DNA from 2 places in the Methylophaga sp. UBA3613 genome. Region 1 is predicted to be linked to the other one. Evidence: riboswitches for the same ligand, from Rfam matches in the RefSeq annotation. Region 1 holds a riboswitch; the other holds the start of a gene.
The links. Region 1 has a riboswitch for cyclic di-GMP ahead of B3S93_RS11385 (hypothetical protein). Riboswitches for the same ligand answer to the same signal wherever they lie in the genome.

Region 2: linked by a shared signal. The riboswitch ahead of B3S93_RS07610 (VPLPA-CTERM sorting domain-containing protein) and the one ahead of B3S93_RS11385 (hypothetical protein) in region 1 are both predicted to bind cyclic di-GMP.

What each region holds. Positions count from the first base shown of each region.
Region 1 is NZ_DFLS01000008.1:318,779-322,974, forward strand. It holds cyclic di-GMP riboswitch class I at 200-284, shown strand; gene B3S93_RS11375 (hypothetical protein) at 313-837, shown strand; cyclic di-GMP riboswitch class I at 1,162-1,247, shown strand; gene B3S93_RS11380 (hypothetical protein) at 1,276-1,800, shown strand; cyclic di-GMP riboswitch class I at 2,011-2,092, shown strand; gene B3S93_RS11385 (hypothetical protein) at 2,122-2,640, shown strand; cyclic di-GMP riboswitch class I at 2,796-2,874, shown strand; gene B3S93_RS11390 (hypothetical protein) at 2,917-3,420, shown strand; gene B3S93_RS11395 (polysaccharide biosynthesis/export family protein) at 3,543-4,094, shown strand; gene B3S93_RS11400 (hypothetical protein) at 4,134-4,196, shown strand, end outside.
Region 2 is NZ_DFLS01000006.1:292,863-297,058, reverse strand. It holds gene B3S93_RS07620 (glycine cleavage system protein R) at 1-72, shown strand, start outside; gene B3S93_RS07615 (PFL family protein) at 83-1,456, shown strand; gene B3S93_RS07610 (VPLPA-CTERM sorting domain-containing protein) at 1,530-2,135, opposite strand; cyclic di-GMP riboswitch class I at 2,151-2,228, opposite strand; gene B3S93_RS07605 (hypothetical protein) at 2,351-2,830, shown strand; gene B3S93_RS07600 (bifunctional diguanylate cyclase/phosphodiesterase) at 3,235-4,196, shown strand, end outside.

The sequences.
Region 1 (4,196 bases):
GAGCTTTGTTCCTTTCCTTAAATTGCAAAACCATTGTAAACACTGTGAATCAATTCACATTTGATTAAAGATTTGAGTTAATCCAGCTAAATTTTGTGTTGCAGGGCTCATTATTTGTAACAAATTAACAGTATTGTTCAACCGTCACTTGAGAGCTGTTTCTAAGTGGCTTTATTTGTTGGGAACGGAAATGGTTCCTATTTTAAATCGCCAAACTTGTCGTGAGGCAAGGTCGGAAAGCCACGGGTCTTCAGGTATTATTTGAAGATGGCTGGGTTGCATTGCTTAATTTTTCAATTAAAGGAAATTACGATGAAAAATGCGATGCTATTTTGTATAGCTTTATTGTTCTCAGTTAGTGCTAATGCGGCTACATTGAGTTTATCAACTGTCGGATCAAATGGTGCGACTCAAGAAATCAGTTTAAATAACAACAGCACTGTGCTTGCTGGTGGTACTGTTGCTAATTCAGGTTCTTGGGAATCATTGTTTGATGTTACAACTGATGTTGATACTCCTGTAAGAGTTGAGTGGTCATTTAATCCTTCAACAAGCTTGGATTCAGCTCAATTGGCTTTTGGTCTGGTTTCTGGCCCTGGTGGTAATTATGTTGGTTTTCCAACTATTTTTAATATCACTGGTGACTTTATCTTTACTGCCATTTTGACTGCAGGTTCATATTTTGCAGTAGATATTCTTAATGCCACTTCAGGTATTTTGAAATATGACCTGTCAATCTCTGCAGTACCAGTACCAGCTGCATTGTGGTTGTTTGCACCAGCACTGTTAGGCTTCTTCGGTATACGCCGTCAAGCACGGAAAACAGTGGTTGCATAACACAAAATGAGTTAACAATATTGTTAGTTTTAAGAAAAGGGAGCTTCGGCTCCCTTTTTTTTTGCAGTTATGTACTTGATTCAGTTAGCTATTATTCACAGCATGAAGTGGGACAACCAATAGAATATTGTTATAAAGTTCATTAAATATGGATATTGTGAGAAAAAGAAAATCAGCTATAATCAGCCTGAAATATTTAATTTTTTTGCAATAAATTTGTCACTAGTACCATAGTACAATTTCAATCATGCAAATGAAGTAGTAGTGTTTAATCATCACCGAGATATTTCTTGGAGATAAAAAGTTCAGAGACAATGTTGTTTCTGTTTTTGTTGCCAAACTTACCGTGAGGTAAGGTCGGAAAGCCACGGATCTTCTGGCTGGGTTTTGAAGATGGCCGGGTTGCATTGCTTAATTTTTCAATTAAAGGAAATTATTATGAAAAATGCGATGCTATTTTGTATAGCTTTATTGTTCTCAGTTGGTGCTAATGCCGCTACACTGACATTATCAACAGTTGGTTCTTCAGGTGCTACTCAAAGTATTGATCTGAATAACAACAGTACAGTTCTTGCTGGTGGTACTGTTGCTAATTCAGGAGTTTGGGAATCATTGTTTGATGTTACTACTGATGTTGATACACCAGTAAAAGTGGAGTGGTCATTTAACCCAACTAACAGCTTGAGTAATGCTCAATTGGCCTTTGGTCTGTTGACTGGACCTGGTGGTGGTTATGTTGGTGCGCCAACTATTTTTAACATCACTGGTGATTTTATCTTTACTGCTATTTTGACAGCGGGATCATTCTTTGGTGTTGATATTTTTAATGCCACATCAGATGTTCTGAAATACGACCTGTCAATTTCTGCAGTACCAGTACCAGCTGCATTATGGTTATTTGCTCCAGCATTGATGGGCTTTTTCGGTTTACGTCGTAAAGCACTGAAAACAGCTGCTGCATAGTAACAAATGAGTTAACAATATTGTTGGTTCAAGGAAAGGGGGCTTCGGCTCCCTTTTCTTTGTGGGGCTCAATATCATCAAAAGACTCTAAAGTTTTGCATCTGCGATTTACCTACATGATTTGAAAAATCCACAAAAACTGTTAGTCTGTAACTGAACTTTCACGAATATAAGAAAGTCTCAATTTTAGAAACAATTCTGTTTCTATCTTCAATATAAAGCCAAACTTGTCGTGAGGCAGGGTCGGAAAGCTACGGATCTTTAATTGACTAAAGATGGCCGGGCTGCATTGCTTATTTTTTCACTTAGAAGGAAATTGCTATGAAAAAAGCGATGCTATTATGTATAGCCTTTTTATTCTCTGCTGGTGCAAACTCAGCAACTCTTAATTTAACAGCTGAGGGCTCAAATGGGGCATCCCAACAGCAAGTCACCTTAAATAAGAACAATGTTGTTTTAGGTGGTGGTGTTGTTGAAAGCTCCAGATCAAATTGGAGTTCAATGTTTAACGTCACAGCAGATACAAATACTGCTGTTGATGTTGAATGGTCATTTAACCCAGTGAGAAATCTGGTTTCTGCTACTGTAGCAATTTTTGCATTAGATGGTAGTTTTACAGAAACGTACGATATAACGGGCGATTTTACTTTTTCGGCCATATTGTCAGCAGGTAAAACTTACGGTTTGGATATTTTAGATGCTACATCACATGCATTAAAATACGATGTGTCAGTTACCTCATTATCAGAAGTGCCTGTACCAGCCGCATTATTTTTATTCGCTCCCGCCTTATTAGGATTGATTGGATTGCGTCGTAGAGCCAAGATGACTGCAGGCTAAAACGGGTAGGAGAAAGAAAAAGGGAGCTTGAAGCTCCCTTTTTTATATATTTTTTGTCAGAAAAGACTCTGTACAAACTGAATAAAAAACGTTACGGTTAAATTAACTTCCTTAAAAAGCTGGGAAGTTTTCACAATGGAAAGGATTTCTTCTTTCCTATCAATAGCCAAACCTGTTGTGAGGCGGGGGCGGAAAGCCACGGGTCTTACCCTGTAAGATCGCCGGGTTGCATTGCTTAACTGAATCTATAAATCAAACCCCTTAAAGGAGCGACTTATGAAAAAAGCGATGCTTTTCTTTATGACGTTATTTTTCTCAATTAGTGCAAATGCAGCAACCTTAAATTTGACCACCGCCGGATCATCAGGTGCTACGCAAGAAGTTAGCTTAAATAACAACGATGTTGTATTAGGTCACGGAACGGTAGATGAGCCAAACACCAACTGGTCATCATTTTTTGATCTATCTACAGATCAAAATACACCCGTTAAAATTGTATGGTCATTTAATCCAGAAGCAAATCTAAGTTCAGCTACCGTATCGTTATTTGAGATGGGTGGTGCTGTTATTGATCAGTTTAATCTCATCTCAGATTACTCATTTACCGCCACGCTTATGACTGGTATAAACTATGGTTTGGATATCTTTAGTGCTTCTTCTGATGAGCTGAAATATGATGTTTCAGTATCGGCTGTGCCTATTCCAGCAGCGCTTTTTCTCTTCGCACCTGCCTTATTAGGCCTATTGGGACTGCGTTTACGTGCTAAATCAAAAGCGTAAAACTGATTAATTCAACAATAATACCCAGTTAAAATAAGGGAGCAGAAATGCTCCCTTTTTTTATGCTTAAATAACGTGTTATCATCCGAAGCGAATGTAAATTATAAACATGGAGAAGAATAATGAATAAATTGGTAAATGCAGTGTTGCTATTAGCGACACTTTCGATTGGAACAGTTGTTCATGCTTCAGAACCCTACACACTTAATGCAGGTGACATGTTAAGCATTTCAGTTTGGAATGAAGATGCTTTGCAGAAAGAGGTCGTTATTCTTCCCGATGGTACTATTTCGTTTCCATTAGCTGGCCAAATAAACGCCAAAGATAAAACAGTAGTTGATGTAGAAACTGAGCTTAAAGAAAAACTTTCAGAATATATCTCGGATCCAGTCGTTAACGTTACCGTCAATCAGGTTTCAGGTAACACCATTCATATCCTCGGCAAAGTTCTAACCCCTGGCTCCTTTGGAATGAGTCAACCGCTTGACGCAATGCAGGCTTTAAGTTTAGCTGGTGGGCTCACTACTTATGCGAAAGAAAATGACATTATCATTTTGCGTAGAGATGGAATGAAACAGCAAATTATTCCTGTCTATTATGCTGATATTAAACAAGGTAAATCACTTGAATCTAACGTGCTGCTTGAAAGCGGTGATGTCATTATTATTCCTTAATTTACGGATAATAATGATCGACACCAAGATGGAGTCAGCATGAAAATTAACATTATTACGGCGGTTTTAACTGCAACTTTATTTCAATCACCTTTTGCCAAC
Region 2 (4,196 bases), on a different contig from region 1:
CAGAGACTGGATATCGAAATTGATACGCAACATCGCAAGATCTTCGAATCCGTGAGCAACATCAGTAATTAAGGAACCTCTCATGCTCAACGAAAAAGACATTATTTCAACTTTGATGATGGTGCGGGAACAAAACCTGGATCTTCGCACCGTCACTGTTGGCATCAACCTGACCGATTGCGTCAGTCATGATCTGGAAACATTCAAACGTAAAATTTACGACAAAATCACCCGTTATGCTGGCCAATTGGTGGCATCCTGTAACCGCATTGAAAGACGCTACGGTATTGAAGTTGCCAATAAACGGATTTCTATCAGCCCAATCGGTGTTGTCGGTGCACCTTTTAGTTCAGAACAATTAGTTGAGGTCGCCGTAACGCTTGATAAAGCGGCGCATGAATTGGGTGTGGATTTTATTGGTGGTTTTACTGCTTTGGTAGAGAAGGGCATGAGTAAGGGCGATCAGGCTTTGATCGAAGCCATTCCACAGGCGCTGACGGAAACGCAACGAATCTGTTCATCCGTCAATGTGGCCAGTACGCGTGCCGGTATCAACATGGACGCGATTCTCAAGATGGGGCAAATCATCAAACAGGCTGCAGAACTCACTGCAGACGATGATGGCCTTGCTGCTGCAAAATTAGTGGTATTTGCCAATATTCCACAAGATGTACCGTTTATGGCCGGTGCTTATTTAGGCATCGGTGAAGCAGATGCGGTTGTCAGTGTTGGTGTCAGTGGTCCTGGTGTAGTTAAAGCGGCTTTGGAAAAAGCCTTGGCTGAAGATGAAAATATGGATCTGAGCCGTGCGGCGGATGTCATTAAACAAACAGCAGCCAGACTGACACGTGCTGGTGAGTTGGTGGGCCGTGAAGTGGCACAATTACTAAATCTGCCATTTGGTATTGTCGACTTGTCGTTGGCACCGACACCGAATCGTAATGACAGTGTCGGAGAGATTTTTGAAGCGATCGGTTTGCCAGCTTTTGGATCACCAGGCAGTACCGCATTTTTATCCATGCTCAATGATGCAGTGAAAAAAGGTGGTGCGTTTGCCAGCTCACATGTGGGTGGTTTAAGTGGTGCGTTTATTCCGGTTTGTGAAGATTTGACCATTGCTGAGTCGGCTGCAAACGGCACCTTGAATCTGGAAAAACTCGAAGCCATGACGGCAGTCTGTTCAGTTGGCCTGGATATGGTGGCTTTACCTGGAGATACTTCAGCTGAAATGCTATCCGCGATTATTGCTGATGAAATGGCAATTGGTGTCATCAACAAAAAAACCACAGCAGCAAGATTGATTCCAGCGCCTGGCAAAAAAGCAGGTGATATTGTCCGGTTTGGTGGTTTGTTGGGTGAAGGCCCAGTGATGGCTGTCAATATGGGGAATCAGGAAAACCGCTTTGTTCGCTTAGGTGGCCGTATTCCTGCTCCGATTCAAAGCTTGGTTAATTGATCATCTTATGCTAACAATTAAAAAGCCGTGACAGAAACTGTCACGGCTTTTTTAGATAAAATAAGCGTCAAAATTACTGGCTTTTCGCTCTTCTACGCATTGCTAAAAAGCCCATCAAACCTGAACCAAATAACCAAACTGCTGCTGGTATTGGAACGGCTGAAACCCGGATGTTATCCAGCATCGCTCCAACATTATCCCCCCCGAAGTTTCTAAAAGATAATTTATCCCCATCAACCAAATCAACCAGGAAACTATAGGTATGCCAATTTTCATCCCAATCCAAGAGAAGATGATTAACAAGTGCACCTGCTCCAAACAACACCGAAACTTGGTCAGCAGGACCATTACGTTGATTACCAGATAAATCAAAACTCACTTTGTATTTACCTGCAGAAAAACCATTTTTAGAAGACAAAATCCCTGCGTCACCAGTTGAGCCGTCCAGATCTACGCAAAAGCTACCAACTGAACAAACGATTCCCCATTGATTACCGTTTTTGATCAAATCAACCGTACCGTTTGATACATCCCAATTAACGAAGCTGTTATAGTTTAAGACAGAACTCGCTTGACCTTCACCTTCAAAGCTATCATATAGGCTATTAATGGTTGCAGCAAAGGAAACTGGAGCAAAACATAATGCAGATATTGCTAAAATTTTTGTTAAGTTTTTCATAGATATATCCTCAATTTTTGTAGTTCAGCAATCTCAACTTTGAGACCGGAAACTTTCCGTCCTTAATTCGCATTAAGTTTGGCAAAAATTAAAAATAAATGTGTCTTATAAAGTTCGACACAGATTCAAAATAATCCTTATTTAGACGTTTTTTAATTGTACTTTGGTACAAATACACTTAATAAATCACTTACGGTTAGTCCGGTAACTTATTAATGCAAAAACTCGTTGTACAAATTATTATCTTTCAGTGGGATAAATCTCAGCTTTCTGATGCGCACAAAAAAGCAAGGGCAGGATTACCTGATCGCTATCCGCTAAAATCCTCCTCTTCTGTTTTGTCTAATAAGCAAATATTGCTTGATAAGCATGGGGATGATATTTCTGGAAATCGCATTCGCTATCAAATGACAGATGATTATTTTTTAATTGATCGTTATCGTGTTGGTTTAAAAGCCAAAAAAGTGGAGTTCAAACCACGATTACAGGCCGATGAACCACCGATATTACTTACTTCGCTCGAAGAAGGGTGGGTACAGTGTCAGTACCAGTGGCGTTACCGGATGGATGAAGGCGGTTATATTTACTGGCTTTATGAAAATGTGATCGTAAATGTCTGCTTCGCAGAAAAAAACGATCCAGGTGTTTTTGTAAACTCACCTCCCACCCAACGTTTTACATCTCTACTGACCTGACTCACCAAACGCTCACAAAAACCATAAGTCCACTTGCTTTTAGTTCATGCTTGAGGATGAGATGGAGAGCACAGGTTTTTGGAGAGTAAATCTCTATAATCGCATTAAATTTCTACGGGACAAATTATTTTCTTTCCTTGGAGTCAATATATTACGACCAAGGTAAAAGTCCCTGGTTTTAGTGAGAATTATCCCTTGTAATGAAAAGGTAATATGCCTAAGATGCCCCGGCATTTTAAGATCGTTAAAATCAATTAACAGTTCTGTTTAAATATTTTTAATTGCCTGTTATGAATCAGTAAGTCCTTGAAATTATTTCAACTTAATCGCTAAGTAAAAACAGACGGGGTATTGACCATCTATCTAATGACCACCTCAGCCAAAACAAAGCCAAAAAGCCTCTCGTGAACAGCTATGTAGCCGATACCTCACCGGTTGCCATAGTGAAGTTTTGTCTGCAGTCTGAGCGGCAGATAGCAATTCTCGACAGTACAGCTTCCATCGTTGATATTTTTGGTTTTACCGCAGCACAAATTATTGAAGATTCCTCGTCTGCATGGATGAGCATTGATTCAGATGATCGTGGCATTATTCTGCAGAAAATGGCTGAGTCAGCTCAAACGATGCAACCTCTGAATCTGGGTTGGCATGTGTTACACCCTCAGAAAGGTAAGGTTTTAGTGGATTGCAAAGCCATGCCTGAAGCGGATTCAGAAAACGGAATGGTATGGCATGGCTATTTTCAAAATATCACCGACCTGAAACGTACAGAGCAGGAAAATCAGTCTCATTTGTGGTTTCTTGAATGTCTGGATCAGGTCAACCGGGCTATTCAGGGCACCAATGATCTTGAGCAGATGATGAGTGATGTTCTGGCAGCGATATTGTCGTGTTTTGCATGTGACAGAGCATGGCTTTTATATCCTTGTGATCCAGCAAGTGCCACTTGGCATATCCCCATGGAGCAGACCACTCCTGACTACCCTGGTGGTCTGTCTGCTGGAACAGATTTCCCGATGACCGAAGAGGCAGCCCGAGGTCTGGAAGCCTATCTGGCCAACAGTGAACCAGTAACGCTGATTACCACTATAGAAAGTCCTGATGCACCCGAATTTCTGAGAGAGCATCATATTCGCTCAATCATCGGTACGGCCATCTATCCAAAAACCGGTAAACCCTGGGTGTTTGGTTTGCATCAATGTTCGTATGAGCGAGAGTGGACTAACGACGAAAAACGTTTATTCAGTGAAATCGGTCATCGTTTATCTGATGGCTTGACCAGCTTGCTGATATATCGTGAACAACGTGAGAGTGATGAACGCTTTCGGCAGGCGTTTGAATTTGCTGCGATTGGAATGGGGGTGTT